DNA from 3 places in the Fictibacillus sp. EA-CB0309 genome. Region 1 is predicted to be linked to each of the others. Evidence: riboswitches for the same ligand, from Rfam matches in the RefSeq annotation. Region 1 holds a riboswitch; each other region holds the start of a gene.
The links. Region 1 has a riboswitch for lysine ahead of ACEWFH_RS11460 (amino acid permease). Riboswitches for the same ligand answer to the same signal wherever they lie in the genome.

Region 1 (6,775 bases):
GTTGCACAAAAGCAAGCTGTCCCTAAAAAGGAGAGTCTATATCCTGAGAGACCTGCAAAAGGCGACAACATTGGTAATCTCATAATTCCAAAGCTGGATGCTTCACTCCCAATCTTTCATGGAACAGATGAAGAAGAATTAGAACAAGGAGTAGGCCATTTCGCTAAAAGTGTCTTACCAGGTGAGAATGATAATTCTGTTTTATCAGGACATCGTGATACCGTTTTTCGTAAACTTGGAGAGGTGGGTAAAGGTGATCTCTTGATCGTTGAGACATCAGCTGGAACATTTACGTATCAAGTAAAAAATGTTCGCATCGTTGGTAAAGATGACAGAACAGTAATTGTTCCAAAACCAAGAGCAACATTAACGGTTTCAACTTGCTACCCTTTTAATTTTATTGGAGCGTCACCTGAACGGTATATTCTTGTGGCTGAATTAATTTCAAAAAATAATTTAATGGCTAGACAGCAGAACTTTTATTTTCTGCTGTCTTTTTAAATAAATTTTAATTAAAATAGCTTCTGGTTTGAAATTTCTATAAAACAGGTATACATACAAAATGATACAGGATAATGGTTAGGCTTAAACTTTTCCCATCTGATACATACTTAGAATAATCAACTAGAAAGCCGGTGGTTAGAGCTATGAAGAAAAGCTCATTTGTAATCGTAGCTAGTTTAATCATTTTATTAAGTGTAGTTATTATTGTGTACTATTTTAATTCAGATGAAATGGAAGTCACCGCTCTTGGGGATTCATTAGCATACGGGTTAGGCGACACAAGTGACAATGGATATATTGGAGATGTAGAGAAAAGGTACGAAGATGATTTAAAAACACAGCTTGTTGTCCATGATTATGGTGTTCCTAATGATACAAGCACTGATTTACTAAAGCGGTTAGATAATCCTGAAATTGCTAAAACAGCAAAACGCTCTGATTTTATTTTTATTAACATAGGGACTAACGACTTATTAAAAAGTACAGATCGTTTAACGAAATTTAATAAAGAAGAGCTTTCTGCAAACGAGGAAATTTATAAAGAAAATCTAAACCAAATCATTAAAAAAGTACAAGACAAGGAACACCCAAAGACCATTTATATCTTGGGCATATATAACCCCAAGGTCAAATGGAGTGCAATGTCTGTCGTAAACGAAGCGGTATCAAATTGGAATGCTTCAACAATTGAAATAACTAAAAAAATACAAATACAGCTTTTATTCGTACGGATGATCTCTTTATCAATAAAAATAAGCGGGATTATTTCTCAGATCATCTTCATCCCAATGAAAAAGGGTATGCATTAATCGGGAAAAGAGTATATAAAACAATTAGACAAAGCTCTGATTACAGATAGATTTATAGTCAATACATTCCATTGACGCATCATGAACAATCTGTTATTCTTCAAAACGGAACATAATTTAATTAAATATAAGTCCTCACATTAATCTCGGTGAGGTAGAGGTCGCATTAATTATGAGTAGGACTGTTAGAGGCAAGTGGTGCTTATGACAACAGTTTGAAAGGAATTGATGCCGAAATGTGTTTTTGTCCACTATAAAAATTCATTGGGGCTGCATTTAATAAGTGCAGAACTGTCGCAGAATTTTCTGCGTTGAGCTATGAGGGATTATGTGGGAAGCTGATTATAACACGTATGGGCTGTTTCCATACGTGTTTTTTTATTGGCGTAAAATCAACAGGAGGTTATTACAGCATGAAAAATAATAATTGGAGTGTATGGCTTCTGACGGCGTTTGTTGTTGGAAATATGGTAGGGTCAGGTATCTTTATGCTTCCAAATACATTAGCACAAACAGCAAGCCCATTGGGAGTAACCGCTGCTTGGGCCGTTACAGGTTTTGGGGTTTTAATGATCGCATTAGTTTTTGGTTCGTTGTCTATTAGAAAACCAGAATTAACAGCTGGTCCGCAAAGTTATGCAAGAGCCTTATTTTCAAATCCGAAAGCAGGAAATGTTGCAGGATTCAGCATGGTATGGGGATATTGGGTAGCTAACTGGATAAGCAACGTCGCAATTATCACTAGTTTCGCAGGGTATTTATCAACTTTTTTCCCAATGATGCAGAGTTCAAAGGTAGTAGGAACCGTATTAAACCAAGAAATACAGCTTGGAAAAGTGATCACATTTATTGTTTGTACGGTATTGCTATGGTTTACTCATTTTATTCTAGTTAAAAGTATGAATGGAGCTGGTAAGCTTAACTTTGTAGCGACCGCTTCAAAAGTGATCGGGTTTATGTTATTTATTGTCGCTGCATTATTCGCGGTTGAATCTACCTTATTTGCTGATGCTTACTTCCCAGTAGTCGATGAGGCAGGTGTTTCTCATGGACTTGGAAGTCAAATTAACATGGCTGCTATTGCAACGTTATGGGCATTTGTTGGTATAGAATCAGCGGTTGTGTTGTCAGGAAGAGCTTCTTCTCAAAAAGATGTTAAAAAAGCTACGATTATTGGTCTTCTTATTGCCCTTAGCATTTACATGATCACTACGTTACTTACGATGAACGTATTGCCAAGAGAAGTGCTTATGGCTTCAGACAAGCCATTTGTCGATGTATTATCAGCATTGATTGGAAATACAGGTGCATCTCTCATGGGTCTATTGGCTGTAATTTCGTTATTTGGTTCAACGATTGGTTGGATTCTGTTAAGTTCCGAAGTTCCTTATCAAGCGGCTAAATCAGGTGTATTTCCAGCTTTCTTTGGTAAGGTTAATAAGAATGGAAGTCCAGTTAACGCATTAGCTATTACAAATATTATGTCTCAAATCTTTATCTTCTCTACGATTTCAGGGACAATTGGTGAAGCGTACACGTTCCTAACAACTTCAGCTACACTTGCCTATTTGATTCCGTATCTGATATCAGCTGTTTACTTCTTAAAGCTTGTTTATAAAGGTGAAACATATGATCAGATCAAAGGATCCCGGGCCAGAGACGGAGCGATCGCTTTATTAGCATTCATCTACTCAAGCTGGGTTATTATTTCAGGGACAGCGGATGCTAAAACATTCACATTAGGCATTGGTTTGTTCTTTTTAGGATTTGTTGTATATCCTATTTTTAATAAATATACCGATAAAAAAAGTAAAACCTCTGATTGAGGTTTTCTTTTTTCACTTTACCGTATAATGTGAGTTAACTTCATAAGCTCGTATAATCGCAGGGATATGGCCTGCAAGTTTCTACCAAACCCCCGTTAAGGGTTTGACTACGAGTGACGCAAACTTTCCAAACATCCTTACAATAAGGTTGTATTGGGTTATTTTTATTCCGTTTTCTATACCGGAGAATTGCTTCACTCGAACAGAGAGAAGCGGTTCTCCGGTTTTTTGTTATTTAAAAATAGATTAAGAGGTGGACCAATGAATTTTTTAGAAAAGAAAATTTGTGATGAGGGTGTTGTACTGTCCTCATCTGTGCTAAAGGTTGACTCGTTTTTAAATCATCAAATCGACCCTGAATTTATGAAGCAGATCGGTACTGAGATAGCAAATCGGTATAAAGCAGTTGGAATTACAAAAATAGTAACGATTGAATCTTCAGGGATCGCACCTGCCGTTTTTGCAGGATTAGAACTCCAAGTTCCAGTAGTTTTCGCTCGCAAAAAGAAATCATTAACACTAACTGAAGGCTTGCTGACATCTTCGGTTTATTCATTTACAAAGCAAGAAAAAAATGAGATATCCGTTGCGAAGAAATTCCTTCAATCTGGTGACAAAGTTCTAATCATTGATGATTTCTTAGCACACGGAGAAGCGGCCCTCGGACTTGCCGATATTGTAACAAAAGCGAATGCTCACATTGCCGGGTTCGGGATTGTTATTGAAAAATCATTTCAAGTGGGACGACAAAAACTAGAGGAAAAAGGGTACCGAGTAGAATCCATTGCAAGAGTGAAAGAAATGAGTCCAAAAGGAATTACCTTTATTCAAAGCGAGGTGATGTCATCATGAAGAAAGGGAAAGTATTCTCACTAGGAATTCAACATGTTCTAGCGATGTATGCTGGAGCGGTAATTGTTCCCTTGATCGTTGGCGGTGCACTTAAACTATCACCTGAACAGCTTGCCTATCTAGTAGCAATCGACCTTTTAACATGTGGACTAGCAACACTGCTGCAAGTCTGGCAAAACCGCTTCTTTGGAGTTGGTTTACCCGTTGTATTAGGTTGTACGTTTACTGCCGTAGGTCCAATGATTGCAATCGGAGGTCAATATGGAATAAGCGCGATCTACGGTGCTATTATTGCAGCAGGACTGTTCGTGGTGATTTTTGCGGGTGCTTTCGGGAAAATACTTAAGCTGTTTCCTCCAATAGTAACAGGATCTGTCGTTACGATTATCGGGATCACACTGATTCCGGTTGCTATTAAAGACATGGCAGGTGGAGCAGGGAGTGAAAACTTTGGTTCACCACAAAATCTCATCCTATCATTTGGAGTACTTGGTTTCATCTTACTTCTTTTTCGATTTTCTAAAGGATTCATTCGTTCTGTATCCATCCTGATTGGTCTGATTGCAGGAACAGTTGCATCTGCATCTATGGGTTTGGTTGATTTTACTCCAGTTATGCAGGCTTCATGGGTTCACATGCCAAAGCCATTTTACTTTGGGATTCCAACATTTGAGGTCGGAGCAATTATCACCATGATCCTGGTTGCAATCGTAAGCTTGATTGAATCTACTGGAGTGTTCATGGCACTAGGTAAAATATGCGACCGCAACCTGACACCTAAAGACTTAACAAAAGGGTATAGAGGAGAAGGTCTTGCTATTATTCTTGGTGGTATCTTTAACGCCTTTCCATACACAACGTATTCTCAAAACGTCGGGCTTGTCCAGTTGTCAGGAGTAAAAACAAAACAGGTAATCTATGTAGCTGGAGGAATGTTAGTATTCCTTGGCTTAATTCCTAAAGTTGCCGCACTTACAACGTTGATTCCAACGCCGGTTATGGGCGGAGCGATGGTCGCGATGTTTGGTATGGTATTTGCTTCAGGTATCAAAATGCTTAGTGAAGTGAACCTGGCAAAGCAAGAAAACCTTTTAATCATAGCTTGTTCAGTCGGAATGGGGCTAGGTGTAACGGTAGAACCAGAATTGTTCAGCAAGCTTCCAGAAAGTGTACAGATTTTAACAGAGAACGGAATCGTGTCAGGCAGCTTAATGGCTATTCTGTTGAACTTACTGTTTAACGCAAAAGCTAAAAAGGTGAATATCCCTCAAATACAAAAAAGTCAAAAGCAAGCTGTATAATAATAAAAGCGGTTATCCTCACTGTATCCAGTAGATGATAGCCGCTTTTTATGTTTACTCTGATCTAATTTTTCTTTCTTTGTCTTAGTCTTCTTCGTAGCCATGATTTTGTACATTTCCTCAGTAGCGAAGGCGCTCCTATTTGCCAATGGGTTAAGCGAACCTTCACGAATCATTTTTTCTCTCAATTTCCTTGCTTTCGATTTTGCCATAACAACATCCCCTTTAGGAATAATATACCATATGAATATGCAAAACACATGAATTTTCTCCTATTATATAATAGGTCTATATGATTAAAAAATATGTATTTAGTGTAAAGTTTCTGATTCTTCTCTATGTTCTCTATCTTTTAATAAACGGCACATGGTATTATATTTTGGGGCCAGACACGTTAGCCTCAATTATTGTAAAGGGGTTAGGGGACATGAAAATGAATCACAAAAAAGTAGTTTCTCTTACGTTAGCAATAAGTCTATTAAGTTCACCTTTAGCTGGAAATGCTATTGCAAAAATGCCAGCTAAAAAAGATGGTAAAGTTAATCTAAGAATCATGGAGACGACAGATATCCATACGAATCTTATTAACTTTGATTATTACAAAAACGCAGCTGTTGAAACTGTAGGATTGGCCAAAACAGCTACTCTTGTAAAGCAAGCTCGGAAAGAAAACAAAAACTCAATATTAGTTGACAATGGAGACCTTATTCAAGGTACCCCGCTTGGTACATATAAAGCAAAAATTGAGCCATTAAAAGAAGGTGAAGTTCACCCTGCTATTGCCGCTATGAATCTCATGGGATACGATATGGCTACTCTAGGAAACCATGAATTCAACTACGGATTAAACTTTTTGGATGAAACATATGATGATGCTAATTTTCCTTTCGTAAATGCAAACGTCTATGTGGATGATCATGATAATAACCCAAACAATGATGTTAACAAATATACGCCTTATAAAATTGTTAAGAAAATGGTTAAAGATGAAAACGGCAGACCAAAACTTCTTAAAATTGGTTATATCGGATTTGTACCTCCGCAAATTAACGAGTGGGATAAATCTCATCTAGACGGTAAAGTCATCACAAAGAACATTATTGAAAGTGCCGAAAAGTTTGTTCCTCAAATGAAGAAAAAAGGAGCAGATCTTATCATTGCACAAGCTCACTCTGGTTTTAACGGAAGTGACACAAATACAGAAGATGTGATCTATTCTTTAAGTAAAGTTAAGGGTATTAGTGCCATTACGTTCTCACACACACATAAAATATTCCCAGCAGCCGATGAAAAATCCTTAGATGCTTTATTTAAAGATGCTAACGGCAATGTACTTCCTGGAGTGGATAATGCTAAAGGAACGATTAACGGCGTACCGGCTGTACAAGCAGGTTATGGCGGAGGTTCACTTGGATTAATTGACTTGACCCTTCAACAAGAAAAAGGCAGCTGGAAGATCGTGGGATCTCAGTCTTCAGTAAGA
Region 2 (6,775 bases), 190 kb from region 1:
ACACATTAAGAGATCGTTCCGCAGTTATTGATGAGCGAAAAAGACAAAAACTGAAGAAAAACAGAATCTTATAAAGGATGACTCATACAATTCGCCAACTTGTTGCTTTAATTCAGCCAATTTATTATTAAATTCGACGAGTTCAATGATTAAATTGACTAATTGTAATGATATATTGACGAGATGACATAATAATTTAGTAAATCTATATATAAAAAAGCTCCGGATTATTTTCCGGAGCTTTCTTACTTTAGAAGATTACTCTTCCCAAACTTTAACTTCTTTCATTACATCGCCTTGTTTAATGCGAAGTACCGTTTCCATGCCTTCAGTAACTTGTCCGAAAACAGTGTGAACACCGTTCAAGTGAGGTTGTGGCTCATGAACGATAAAGAATTGACTTCCCCCAGTATCGCGGCCAGCATGCGCCATTGAAAGAGAACCAGCTACGTGCTTATGCGGGTTTCCTTCTGTTTCACAAGGAATAGAATAACCAGGACCGCCAGCTCCAGTTCCCGTCGGGTCTCCGCCTTGTGCTACGAAACCAGGGATAACACGGTGGAACGTTACACCGTTATAAAATCCTTCGTTTGCTAATTTTTCAAAGTTTTCTACTGTTCCAGGTGCTTCTTCTTGGAACAAATCAAATAGTATTTTTTCGCCGTTTTCAAATTCAATAGAACCTTTTTTCATAAAAATGGCCTCCTTCTACTTCATTACAACTACCATTGTACGGTTAAATGACTGCTCCGTAAACTAATTTACACAAAAACATTTGTTTTTAATGGGACATCATTCTTAATGAGGTCTTCATACGTTTCCCGCTTCACTACAAGTTGTTCTTCTCCGTTCTCAACAAACACAACTGCAGGACGTTGGATGCGGTTATAATTGCTCGCCATGCTGTATCCATATGCTCCGGTACATGATACCGCCAAATAGTCGTTATCCGTTACTTTTGGCAACTCGATATCCCAGATCAGCATATCTCCGCTCTCACAGCATTTCCCTGCGATTGATACGGTTTGTGCAGGCTTTTCGTTCATTTTATTTGCAACACATGCTTCGTACTTTGCTTGATAGAGTGCCGGGCGAATGTTATCGGTCATTCCACCGTCAACAGAAACATAATGTCTAACGCCTTCGATCTCTTTTTGCGAACCGATTGAATAGATCGTTGTTCCAGCGTCACCCACTAGGGAGCGGCCTGGCTCAATCCACAATTCAGGTAAATCTCTTCCTTCAAAACGGTTCATTTGTTTGCTCACTTCTTCAATCATAGCCGTTACATATTGCTCTGGTGAGAGCGGTGTATCTTCAGAAGTATATTGAATACCAAAGCCTCCGCCAAGGTTTACGACAGTCGGAAAATAGTTATAGCTTTCTTCCCACTTCTTAAAGTGCCCAAATAGCTTTTCAATCGCTAAAGTAAAACCATCTGTTTCAAAGATTTGTGAGCCGATATGACAATGAACCCCTAATACACGAAAACCCTCAAAATTAAGAACTTCCATTAGCGCCTTATCAGCTTGGCCATTACCTAGGTCAAAACCAAATTTAGAATCTTCCTGGCCAGTTATGATGTAATCATGTGTATGTGCTTCAATGCCAGGAGTGAGGCGCAATAAAATATTAACCTTTTTATTGAGTTTGTTGCTTAACGTTTTTAGTAAAGAGATCTCAAAAAAGTTATCAACTACAATACAGCCTACTCCCGCGTTAAGTGCAAACTCTAATTCTTCCGGGCTTTTATTGTTTCCGTGAAAATGAATTCGTTCTGCTGGAAACTCTGCTTGAAGAGCTGTGTAAAGCTCTCCGCCTGAAACCACATCTAAGCTTAATCCTTCTTGATCGATCAGCTGAAACATGGCGATGGAAGAGAAAGCTTTTGAGGCGTACGCTACTTGGTAACCCACACCTTTTTCTTCGAATGCTTTCTTAAAACCTCTTGCTCTATTCTTTATCAAAGATACATCGTACAGATAAAGTGGTGTTCCATATTTTTTTGCAAGTTCAACCGTATCTGTACCACCTATCCATAGATGATGATTTTGTCCGATTTGTGCTGTACCGTGTAAATTCACAAAAAATCCCCTCTCGTTGTTGATAGAGAATTCAATCCCGACAAATACAAAAGACAGCCGCAACTAAGGCAGGCTGTCATAACCGTACCCTCATGTCGGAATAGCTCTCCACTACTGCTGTAGTGACAGTCCGTTGCTTGTTCAGCAGCGGCCCAGCATAAAAAGAGATGGAGCTCTTCCTACACTTCGGCAAATTGACCTTTCAACATATTTCATCGTCATCCACAAACTCCATATGCTACTCATTCGTTTTGCGCCTCTACCTCATATGAGGCATATATAATTAGTTATGAATTTAACACAATTTTCAACAATCAGCAAGGGACAGATTAATTAGTTGGCTGTTTTTTGCTGTTTTGTGGATGAACAATGCTCGGCCGCACTTTTGACAATGGCACGGCAATTCGAACAATAATCTGCATAAAAGCTTTTGGATTAAACGGAATGAGCGGCCATAAATACGGTGTGTTCAAGTTCTTGATGGTTGCCATATATATAACCATAATCGTAAACCCAATTACAAACCCCGGAACTTTAAAGAGCATCACCATTGCAATTAAGAAGAGCCGGAGTACTTTGTTGGCGATACTGAGCTCGTAACTTGGTGTTGAGAACGATCCGATCGCAGCGATTGCTACATATAGAATAACTTCTGGAACGAACAAACCTACGTCGATTGCAATTTGTCCGATTAATACTGCTGCAATCAGACCCATTGCGGTCGAAAGGGCACTAGGGGTATGAATGGCGGCGAGCCTCAAGATATCAATCCCGATTTCCGCAAAGACAATTTGTAAAAACAATGGGATGTTGGTTGTTTTATTTGGTCCGATAAAATCAATAAAAGGTGGCAGCAGCTCTTTTTGCATAGAAAAAAGGAGCCACATCGGAACTAAAAATACTGAAGCAAGCATACCAGTAAAACGCGTCCACCTTAAAAAAGCACCGATAAATGGAGTCTGTCTGAATTCTTCTGCATGCTGCACATGATGAAAGAGTGTTGTGGGAGTAATGATAACACTCGGTGATGTATCTGTGATGATCAATACATGACCTTCCATCAAATGCTGAGCTGCAACGTCTGGTCGCTCTGTATACCGGACTAAGGGAAACGGATTCCAGCCTTGTTTAACAATAAATTCTTCAATCGTTTTATCCGCCATCGGTATGCCATCAATCTCTATAGAGCTGAGTTCTTTTCTTATCAGATCTACGAGCCCTGGATCTGCAACATCCTGTATATAAGAAAGACATACATCCGTTTTTGACCGTTCCCCAACTTGCATAATTTCATGTCTTAAACGCTCATCTCGAATACGTCGTCTCGTAAGGGCGGTGTTGATGATAATGTTCTCCGTATACCCGTCTCGGGCACCCCTTACAACTTTCTCGATATCCGGTTCTTCGGGAGACCTTCCTGGGTAACTCCTAACGTCAACAACAAATGCTTCTTCCTCACCGTCAACAAAGATAACGATGAGTCCTGAAAGCATCCGGTCTACGGCTTCATCTAATGACTTTGTAAGCTCCACTTGCTGGTGAGCTAGATGATTATGTACAAGGTCTTTCACTTTGCTTGGCGATCTATGACCGTGATCCATATCCATGAGTTCACGGTAGATCATTATGATGAACTCACTGTCACAAAGACCGGTACAATAATATAGTTGTAATTCTTTTTTAAGAACAAAAATTTTCCTGACGCCAACATCGAAACTTACCCCGATGCCTAGACGTTCTTTTAGAAATTTTTCTGTATCATGAATGTTTTTGCTGATTGGAGTCTTATTTTTTGCGTCGTTTGCCACTTGAGTCGCTCCTTTCTAAAATGAGTTTTATAGCCTTAACCGTAATCGGAGCCCCTTTTTCAACAGCATCGAAACCTGACATTTTGCCGATGTCCCCGATTCCAACCACAAAAGGAAGATTCAGTTCATCAAGAATATACACCGTATCGCCGTTAATTCTTCCTGTTTCTAAGTCAGGCAGTCCGCTTTTGTCAATGCCAAACTCTGTGAGTTCACCATATCTATCCATCGAACAATGTACTTTCGTCCACTCTGCAAAATGCGTCTTTGAAGCGACCGCTACCGCACCAATAACATCTATGTCTTTTTGCTGATGAATGTATCTCATAGCATGTTCTCCTGGTCCCTCTCCCTTAAAACCACAATCATCGAACATCACAAGTACAGGATCATTAGGTGTTGTACGGATCATTTCTACAAGTTCTTCACCGCTCTTTTTGGATGGATTTCCCCATGATTGCGAAATACATCTGCCGCCAACTTGTTTAGCAGCATGTTCGACAACCCGCAATGCGTACAGATCTCCATCAGTTATGAAAATGACCCGTTTTTTTACCATAAGATCACCCCTTTGGTTCAAAGATGACTGCTACTAAAAAACCAAACAAAATGGCTGAAGAGATACCTGCAGATGTTAACTCAAAAATACCCATCGCTATTCCGATAAACCCGTGTTCGTCAGCTGCTGCCATCGCACCATGAAGCAGTGAGTGACCAAAACTTGTGATGGGGACGGTAGCACCTGCTCCTGCAAACTTGATTAAATTATCATAGATTCCGAAAGCATCAAGACCTGCTCCGATCACTACAAACGAAGTGGTAACATGCGCTGGTGTTAATTTCAAAACATCCATCATCAATTGACCGACGACGCAAATGGCTCCACCTATTACAAATGCCCAGAAAAACTCCATCTTATTGTCCTCCTTCCGCCCGCTCTAGAACAACGCCGTGAGCAACCGTTGGAATACTTTCTTTTTGTTGAACCATAACAGGATTTAAAAGTGCACCTGTCGCTACCATAAGTACTTTCTTTAAATTCCCTTTTCGGATCTCATCTAGAATGTATCCATACGTGACAACTGCAGAGCATGCACAACCGCTTCCTCCAGCAAACACCTGCTGACCCGAGCGATAGATCATCAGCCCGCAATCACGATGGTTATCAGAAACATCATAACCCTGTTCCTTTAACAGCATTTTTACGATCGGCGCTCCTACTCCTGAAAGATCTCCTGTCGCGATTAAGTCATACTCATTTGGTTCAACATTCATTTCTTTAAAATGAGCAGCGATTGTATCAGCTGCTGCAGGAGCCATCGCAGAACCCATATCAAAAGGGTCTTTTATTCCTAAGTCGACTACTTTTCCAACTGTTGCTGATGTGATTTTAATATCCGAGACCTCTTTACTGACAAGCGCTGCACCTGCACCTGTAACGGTAAACGTCGCCGTATCTGGTTTTTGTCCGCCATATTCAGTCGGGTATCTAAACTGTCTTTCGGCTGTAGCGTTGTGCGAACTAACTGCTGCCACAACTCGGTTAGCGTAACCGCCATCTACCAATGCTGCTCCTAACGCTAAGGACTCCATAGAAGTTGAACAAGCTCCAAATACGCCTAAAAAGGGGATGCCGTTTCCACGTGCTGTATAGTTGGACGAAACAATTTGATTCAGCAGATCACCTGCTAACAAAAAATTAATATCTTCAGGCTTCATCTTTACTTTTTGTAAACAAGCATTGATCGCGTCTTCCATCAGCTGCCTTTCAGCAAGCTCCCAGTTTTTTTGCCCGCAATGCAAGTTGTTATATGTTTTATCAAAGTAACTGCCTAATGGACCTTCACTTTCCATCGGACCAACGGCTGTTCCTGCTGCGTTCAAATACACATTATTCGCAAATTTCCACGTTTGTCTTCCTAATAAATTCATGCCCTCACTCCTTATGTCAAGTGCTGAAAGATATAGCGGATCATGCCAAAAACATAGGCAGATACAGCCCCGAAAACAATAACAGCTCCAGCAAGTTTAAACAGATTTGTAGCCACTCCAAGTACAAGACCCTCACTCTTATGTTCTAGTGCAGCACTCGTTACAGCGTTCGCAAAACCAGTAACTGGTACTACAGAACCAGCTCCAGCAAACTGACCGATCTTATCATAAACACCTAGCCCTGTTAAAAGCGCCGCAATTAAAATGAGCGTTGCAACGGTCGGGTTACCCGCAGTTTCTTGTGAAAAATTAAAATAGGTCATGTAAAACATTTGTATCGCTTGACCGATTGTACAAATAATTCCTCCTACCAAAAAGGCTTTGAAACAGTTCAACACATAAGGCGGTTTTGGCTGAATCGGCTTAATTTTTTTGCGTATGCCTGCTGTTCTTCTTTTGTTGCCATAAAGCATTCACATCCTTAATGATTAATGTAGTACATCCAATGAAACAAGGACCCTGAAATTTTCCCTAATACAATCGCCATTAATATGATGATGATCTTCTCACCGAACCCTACTCTTTTTGCAAGAATCGGTAGTACGTTCAAGACTTCAGTCAATGCGGCTGCAAGCATCCCTACAAAGATTCCTGCTAATAGACCAATTGGAACGAGGAAAAATGCTGGAAACGAAATTGAAGCGTTTCTTAAGTTCATCCACCCCCAATTACCGCTCCTAATATAATGCTTAATTCATAACCTCTGATGTACCGGTACGTTTTTGAAAGTTGCATAAGCCTAGGTACGATCCCTAAAACCGTTATCAGTGCAACGAGACCAGAACCAACTGTTATTCCTCCGCCGAATCCAATAAAAGCAACCAGTAAGACTTTAATTCCCATTGATCTTTTTCTCGGTTTCTTTGTTTTCATGTACGATTACATACTGAT
Region 3 (6,775 bases), 600 kb from region 1:
GTGTTCGTGACGATTCGTCCAAACAACATCACGCCTTTAGAAAAGGATGAGTCTAGATCTGGTGATGTTAAGTCCGTTTCTGTTGAAATCAAGGACTTAAGAACAATTGTAAAAGAAGTTGTTCGTAAAGCATCAACAGGTGTTGATCTTTCAGAAGCGAAGATTATCGTAGCTGGCGGCCGCGGTGTGAAATCTGAAGATGGATTTAAACCTCTTCAAGAGCTTGCAGATGTGCTTGGAGCAGCTGTTGGTGCTTCTCGTGGTGCATGTGACGCTGATTATTGTGATTATTCACTTCAAATTGGCCAAACAGGTAAAGTAGTTACTCCAGATTTGTATATTGCTTGTGGAATCTCAGGAGCAATTCAGCATCTAGCTGGTATGTCCAACTCTAAAGTAATTGTAGCAATCAATAAAGATCCAGAGGCAAGCATCTTCTCCGTAGCAGATTATGGAATCGTAGGAGATCTGTTTGAAGTAGTACCTTTGTTAACAGAAGAGTTTAAGAAAGTGTTAGTATAGGAGTAGAAAAACGATTAAAACGTCCGGTACGCTGGACGTTTTTTTCAATCGTAAAAAGGAGGGTGTACAATGACTACTATCGCATTTATCCGTCATGGTGAAACAGATTGGAACACGGAGAGAAGAGCGCAAGGCTGCAAGGATATTCCGCTCAATGAAAACGGAATACATCAGGCTGATCGGCTAGCTGAAAGATTTATTGATCAAAAATGGGATGCTATTTATGCTAGTCCCCTTAAAAGAGCATATAAGACAGCTGAGGCTTTGAGTGGAGTTACAGGGTTACATGTAATGGCCGATGAAAGACTACGTGAAATTTCCTTTGGTGAGACAGAAGGGACAACGGAATCTGAACGGGTTGAACGCTGGGGAGAGGATTGGATGAATCTTGATCTCGGCAGGGAAACGAATGAAGAGGCTGATCTTCGCTGGAAAGCGGCGCTAAAAGAAATTACTGAAAACCATAAAAATCAAAAAGTGTTGATTGTGACCCACGGTGCGCTTCTTGTAAGAATATTTAAGGATCTTCTTCAAGACAAGACTGACCGATGGTATGGACTGAACAACACCTCGTTCTCTGTCTTTCAACTAACACCTGAGAACAGTTGGAGATGTGATTTGTTTAACTGCCAAAAGCACCTTGAAGAGACAGCGACTATTTAACGTTTGTTCAATTGAAAACTTGGGTACCATAAGGTTGAGCAAACTATTAGCAACTGAGTTATTTGTGGGATATACTTTGTTTACACTTTGTTATTTAAAAGGAGGGCCAAATAAATGGCTATTGTTAATGCATCAGATCAAACATTTAATACAGAAACGAATGAAGGTTTAGTACTTGCTGACTTTTGGGCACCATGGTGCGGACCTTGTAAAATGATTGCTCCAGTACTTGAAGAAGTAGATCAAGAAATGGAAGAAGTAAAAGTAGTTAAGCTGGACGTTGATGAAAATCAAGAAACAGCTGGTAAATATGGTGTAATGAGCATTCCTACTTTACTAGTATTTAAAGATGGTCAAGTGGTTGACCAAGTTGTAGGTTTCCAGCCTAAAGAAGCTTTAGTAGAGCTTTTAAACAAACATAAGTAAGCGATCTACAAAAAAGCCCGAACTTCGGGCTTTTTTTTGTGGAATAGATTTTTTTAGAAAGGCTATTCTATGTAGTTTTGAAAGTAGCTGATTTCCGCTCTAGGCTGCTCGCTTTCCGCGAGGCAGGCGGTGAGCCTCCTGCCGCTAGGGGCTAATAGATGTCTCCACCTGACCGGTTCGAGGAAGTATCCTTGCTCCTGCGTCTACTAGTAAATGCTATCGAAGTGAGCTTCCTCGTCGCATGCCTCGCGAGATGCTTCTCAGGTGGTAGGCACGCATCCTTACGCTTCAATTAACATGCAAATGAAGAGTAAATATAGATTCAATAGCAACAATTCTTTTGAAAGCCGCTTTAAGAGTTCCGCCTTACAAACCGCTGCAAGCAAGCATCTTAAATAGGAGCTAATATTTCTAAAAGAGAAAACATCCTTAGCTTTTGTAATATTTTCTAGGAAATATTGTCGATAAATGAATGTATATGGTAATTTAATCACGAAAGTATATTGATTTAGTACATACATGATATGATAAACGAAAAGACTGCAATGAAGTTAAGGGGGATGACATGACCTCTATATCGGTAAAACAAAAATTAATGCTGCTTCCTGATCAGCCTGGATGCTATCTCATGAAAAATGAGTTCGGTAAAGTAATCTATGTAGGTAAAGCAAAGGTCTTAAAAAATCGAGTGAAATCTTACTTTTCAGGAACGCATGATGGCAAAACACAACGGCTCGTCAGTGAGATCAGAGACTTTGAATATATTGTCACCTCTACGGAGATGGAAGCCTTAGTTCTCGAGATGAACCTTATAAAAAAGCATGACCCTCGGTATAATGTCATGCTGAAAGATGATAAAAGCTATCCATATTTAAAAGTTACTTCTGAAAAACAGCCAAGACTATTATACACAAGGAAAATAAAAAAAGATGGCGGCAAATATTTTGGACCGTTTGTGAATGCGTATGCGGCCCAAGAAACGAAAAAACTGTTAGACCGTATTTTTCCACTAAGAAAATGTGACACGATGCCTAAACGAGTGTGTTTGTACTATCACATCGGTCAATGTTTAGGACCGTGTGTTTACGATATTACAGAACAAGAAAACAAGCAGATGGTAGAAGGCATCGTGAAATTTCTGAATGGCGGATATCAAGATGTTAAGAGCCAGTTATCTGAAAAGATGCTTGAAGCGTCTGAGGCCTTAAACTTTGAAAGGGCAAAAGAACTTCGCGATCAGATTCAACATATTGAAGCTGTTATGGAAAAGCAGAAAATGATGACTGCCGATCTAGTGGATCGAGATGTGTTTGGCTATCATTTTGATAAAGGTTGGATGTGTGTCCAAGTTTTCTTTATCCGTCAAGGTAAAGTGATCGCTAGAGATATTTCTGTTTTTCCTTTTTACGGAGAGGCTCATGAAGATCTACTTACATTTATCGGTCAGTTCTATTTGCAAAAGAATCATCTGATGCCTAAAGAAATTCTCCTTCCGCAAGAAGTGGACGCTGAACTCATTTCAGAACTTCTTCAAGTAAAAGTGCTGCAGCCAAAAAAAGGACAGAAGAAAGAGCTGGTTGAATTAGCGACTAAAAATGCGACCCTTGCTCTTAACGAAAAATTTGCATTGATTGAACAGGATGAAGCTAGAACGATAAAAGCAGTAGAGAACCTTGGTGAAAGAATGGGTGTAGCTCCACCATATCGAATTGAAGCGTTTGATAACTCTAATATTCACGGAACAGATCCTGTTTCAGCGATGGTGGTTTTTGTAGATGGCAAACCATATAAGAAGGATTACAGAAAATATAAGATCAAATCGGTTGAAGGTCCTGATGATTATGCTTCCATGAAAGAAGTCGTCAGAAGAAGATACACAAGAGTGCTAAGAGAAGAAGGGGAACTTCCAAGTCTGATCCTTATTGATGGTGGTAAAGGTCAGATATCAGCCGCTCAGGATGTTTTAGAAAATGAGCTCAATCTTTTTATACCTGTCGCAGGGCTATCGAAGGATGAAAAACATAGAACGTCACAACTTTGGCTTGGTGATCCTCCAGAGATGATCCACTTGCCGAGAAACAGCCAAGAATTTTATCTTTTGCAACGGATTCAGGATGAAGTGCATCGTTTTGCGATCTCGTTTCACCGTAAGGTACGTTCTAAAAGTATGTTTGAATCCACGTTAGATAACATAGCAGGGATTGGAGATAAAAGAAAGAAGATGCTACTTCGCCATTTTGGTTCGCTGAAGAAGCTGAAGGAAGCGTCGGTTGAAGAAATACAAGAAGCTGGAGTACCTAAACCTGTTGCTGAACTCATTACGAAAGCATTTTTATCGAATGAGTAGTTGCAGTTGAAAGATAACTTTGTTAAAATGAAGCCAACTTTATAAAAATGCCATGCTTCGAATGAAGTGATGGTAGAGGAGCAGGAACCAATAGTAGACCATCTGAAGAGAAGAAGCTCTTGTGATGATGGAAGAAAGGGGATTCTTGCCGAAGTGTAAAAGGACTTCTAGCCTTTTATGCTGGACCTGTATTGAATAAATACAGAGCTGTCACACAAGTCCCCCAGGATTTGTGTGGAGGACTATCTCACTAAGGGAAACAAACTTGGCTTGCTACGGATAATAGCAACAATAGGGTTTTTTCCTTATTGTTGCTTTTTTATTCGTTTCTACTTTCAGAATAATATAACTTTTCTGGATGATAAAAATCCTGCTTGCGAAAAAGTTATTGTTGAAAGTATAAGTGCAACAAATTAGACGTAAAAATTTGAGCGTCAACAAAGTTTTCTAATAAAAGAGATAGAATATTACAACAAGAAGGGAATTGGAGAATCATGGGGAGAATCGTTCAAAAATTTGGCGGCACAAGTGTTGGTTCTGTTGAGCGGATACAGAATGTTGCAAAACGAATTATCAATGAAGTAGATGCTGGTAATGAAGTCGTTGTTGTCGTATCTGCAATGGGTAAAACAACAGATGAGCTTGTAAGGCTAGCTGGAGAAATCAATCAAAATCCTTCCAAACGTGAAATGGATATGCTCCTCACTACAGGAGAACAAGTTACGATTGCACTGTTGACGATGGCTCTTCATCAAGAAGGGTACAAAGCTCAATCCTTAACAGGCTGGCAAGCTGGAATTCAAACAGAAAATGCGTTTTCGAATGCTAGGATACTAGACATAGATTCCGAAAGAATTAACGGTTTGCTTAAGGAAGGAAACATTGTTGTTGTTGCTGGTTTTCAAGGTCTGATTCCTGAGACAAAAGATATTGCTACCCTTGGTAGAGGCGGGTCGGATACAACAGCCGTGGCATTAGCGGCAGCATTAAAAGCTGACCGATGCGATATCTATACAGACGTTACAGGAGTCTATACGACTGACCCTCGCGTTGTAAAATCGGCAAGAAAAATACCTTCTATCTCTTATGATGAGATGCTGGAAATGGCGAACCTTGGAGCAGGGGTCCTACACCCTAGAGCTGTAGAGTTTGCTAAAAACTATTCTATTACATTAGAAGTAAGATCGAGTATGAGTGAAGAACGCGGAACGTTAGTAGAGGAGGAACCATCAATGGAACAAAACTTAATGGTAAGAGGATTAGCATTTGAAGGGAATATAACAAAAATCACAGTTTCAGCGATTCCCAATGAGATCCATGCATTAGCGGAACTGTTTACAATACTTGCTTCAAATGGAATTAATGTAGATATCATCATTCAAAATGTATTAAATGAAGAAAAAACGAATATTTCATTTTCGATAGAATCAAACTCTTTGTCAGAAACACAAGAAGTACTTGCTGCTCATCAAGAACAATTAGGGTTTGAGTCAATCAGCTATGAAGGGGATCTTGCCAAGGTTTCGATCGTTGGATCAGGAATGATTTCTAATCCTGGTGTAGCTGCTAAAATGTTTAAAGCTTTGTCAGATCAAGATATTATGATTAAGATGGTAAGTACATCAGAAATTAAGGTTTCAACTGTTGTTAAACAACAAGATATGATCAAGTCTATTGAAACGTTGCATGATGCATTTGAACTGGATGCACGTGTTCCAGTACAGAACACGTAATGAACAAACATTCAAAAAGCCGGCATATGCCGGCTTTTGTGTTATTCGATCGTATCTTTTTTATCCCATTGAACGGTGATGGAAACTTTGTTCCGTTTAACGGATTCTAATGCTTCAGTTGTACATTTTTTTGCAGCTGGACTTGTTCGGCTAGAAAACCTGCTTCTAAGCTGAACGTTTGGTGATTGAAATTCTCGATACGCTGCTCAATAAGAACGGAGTGTAAAGAGAACAACATCTCTGTTTTTGATGCTTCGATCATTTCAAGATTACCCCAGCCTGCTTCATTAAAAAATGCATGTACTTCTTCCATCGTATGTAAAGGATATTTTCTGGCTAAGTGTCTACCTGCCCAATAGAGAATATTTCGTTCTTGTTTACCGAGAAGTTCAGGCAACAAATCGCTTCTAAGGATTTCATACCCAAAAGCTGAAACAGAAAGCTGTTCTACAGGGTGTTATCATCCTTTGTTTTTTGTTTAAACATTCTGCATCCCTTCTTTCTATTTTTATTATAACGGGAATGCTGTTCAAACTCTATAGCAACTATCGGTATTTGTCGAAAATCTTAACAGGAAAAAAACGTTGATGTATCAATAAAAATTACCTATTAAGTTGTTAGCGTTTTCTTGACGGTGTCAAACGATGGGAGTAAAATGGACATGTTGCTAGTTAATTAAACTAATTGTTTAACACTCATCCTCTAAATGAGGAAACTTAAAACGCTTACATGTGGAGAGGAACAAAGATTAGCAGCCAGAGAGAGGCTAAATTTGAAGGGGGCAAGAAAATGGCTGGCAGTAGAGATTTTATTAACAGAAGAATTCATTCATTATTAGGAGTAATTCCGATCGGGCTTTTTCTCGTTCAGCATTTAGTTGTAAACCATTTTGCAACAAGGGATGCTGAAGCATTTAACACCGCAGCACATTTTATGGAAAGTTTACCGTTTCGTATTTTCCTAGAAATGTTTGTTATCTATTTACCACTTTTGTTTCATGCGGTGTTTGGTCTATATATTACGTTCCAAGCAAAAAACAACGTTAGTCGTTATGGCTATTTCCGCAATGCGATGTTCCTCGTTC

Region 2: it holds a riboswitch for lysine, as region 1 does, so the genes downstream of both, lysA (diaminopimelate decarboxylase) here and ACEWFH_RS11460 (amino acid permease) in region 1, are expected to answer to the same signal.
Region 3: it holds a riboswitch for lysine, as region 1 does, so the genes downstream of both, ACEWFH_RS08050 (aspartate kinase) here and ACEWFH_RS11460 (amino acid permease) in region 1, are expected to answer to the same signal.

What each region holds. Positions count from the first base shown of each region.
Region 1 is NZ_CP169271.1:2,042,224-2,048,998, reverse strand. It holds gene ACEWFH_RS11470 (class D sortase) at 1-501, shown strand, start outside; gene ACEWFH_RS11465 (GDSL-type esterase/lipase family protein) at 648-1,313, shown strand; lysine riboswitch at 1,461-1,640, shown strand; gene ACEWFH_RS11460 (amino acid permease) at 1,727-3,139, shown strand; purine riboswitch at 3,168-3,269, shown strand; gene ACEWFH_RS11455 (xanthine phosphoribosyltransferase) at 3,401-3,991, shown strand; gene ACEWFH_RS11450 (nucleobase:cation symporter-2 family protein) at 3,988-5,292, shown strand; gene ACEWFH_RS11445 (hypothetical protein) at 5,274-5,504, opposite strand; gene ACEWFH_RS11440 (bifunctional 2',3'-cyclic-nucleotide 2'-phosphodiesterase/3'-nucleotidase) at 5,720-6,775, shown strand, end outside.
Region 2 is NZ_CP169271.1:1,848,731-1,855,505, reverse strand. It holds gene ACEWFH_RS10320 (DUF309 domain-containing protein) at 1-74, shown strand, start outside; gene ACEWFH_RS10315 (peptidylprolyl isomerase) at 259-693, opposite strand; gene lysA (diaminopimelate decarboxylase) at 762-2,084, opposite strand; lysine riboswitch at 2,178-2,354, opposite strand; gene ACEWFH_RS10305 (spore germination protein) at 2,414-3,892, opposite strand; gene spoVAEA (stage V sporulation protein SpoVABEA) at 3,870-4,451, opposite strand; gene spoVAE (stage V sporulation protein AE) at 4,456-4,806, opposite strand; gene spoVAD (stage V sporulation protein AD) at 4,808-5,824, opposite strand; gene spoVAC (stage V sporulation protein AC) at 5,836-6,297, opposite strand; partial or broken gene ACEWFH_RS10280 (stage V sporulation protein AB) at 6,306-6,727, opposite strand; gene ACEWFH_RS10275 (stage V sporulation protein AA) at 6,717-6,775, opposite strand, start outside.
Region 3 is NZ_CP169271.1:1,446,955-1,453,729, forward strand. It holds gene ACEWFH_RS08030 (electron transfer flavoprotein subunit alpha/FixB family protein) at 1-522, shown strand, start outside; gene ACEWFH_RS08035 (histidine phosphatase family protein) at 592-1,185, shown strand; gene trxA (thioredoxin) at 1,300-1,611, shown strand; gene uvrC (excinuclease ABC subunit UvrC) at 2,177-3,958, shown strand; lysine riboswitch at 4,024-4,211, shown strand; gene ACEWFH_RS08050 (aspartate kinase) at 4,453-5,691, shown strand; partial or broken gene ACEWFH_RS08055 (YslB family protein) at 5,733-6,106, opposite strand; gene ACEWFH_RS08060 (succinate dehydrogenase cytochrome b558 subunit) at 6,481-6,775, shown strand, end outside.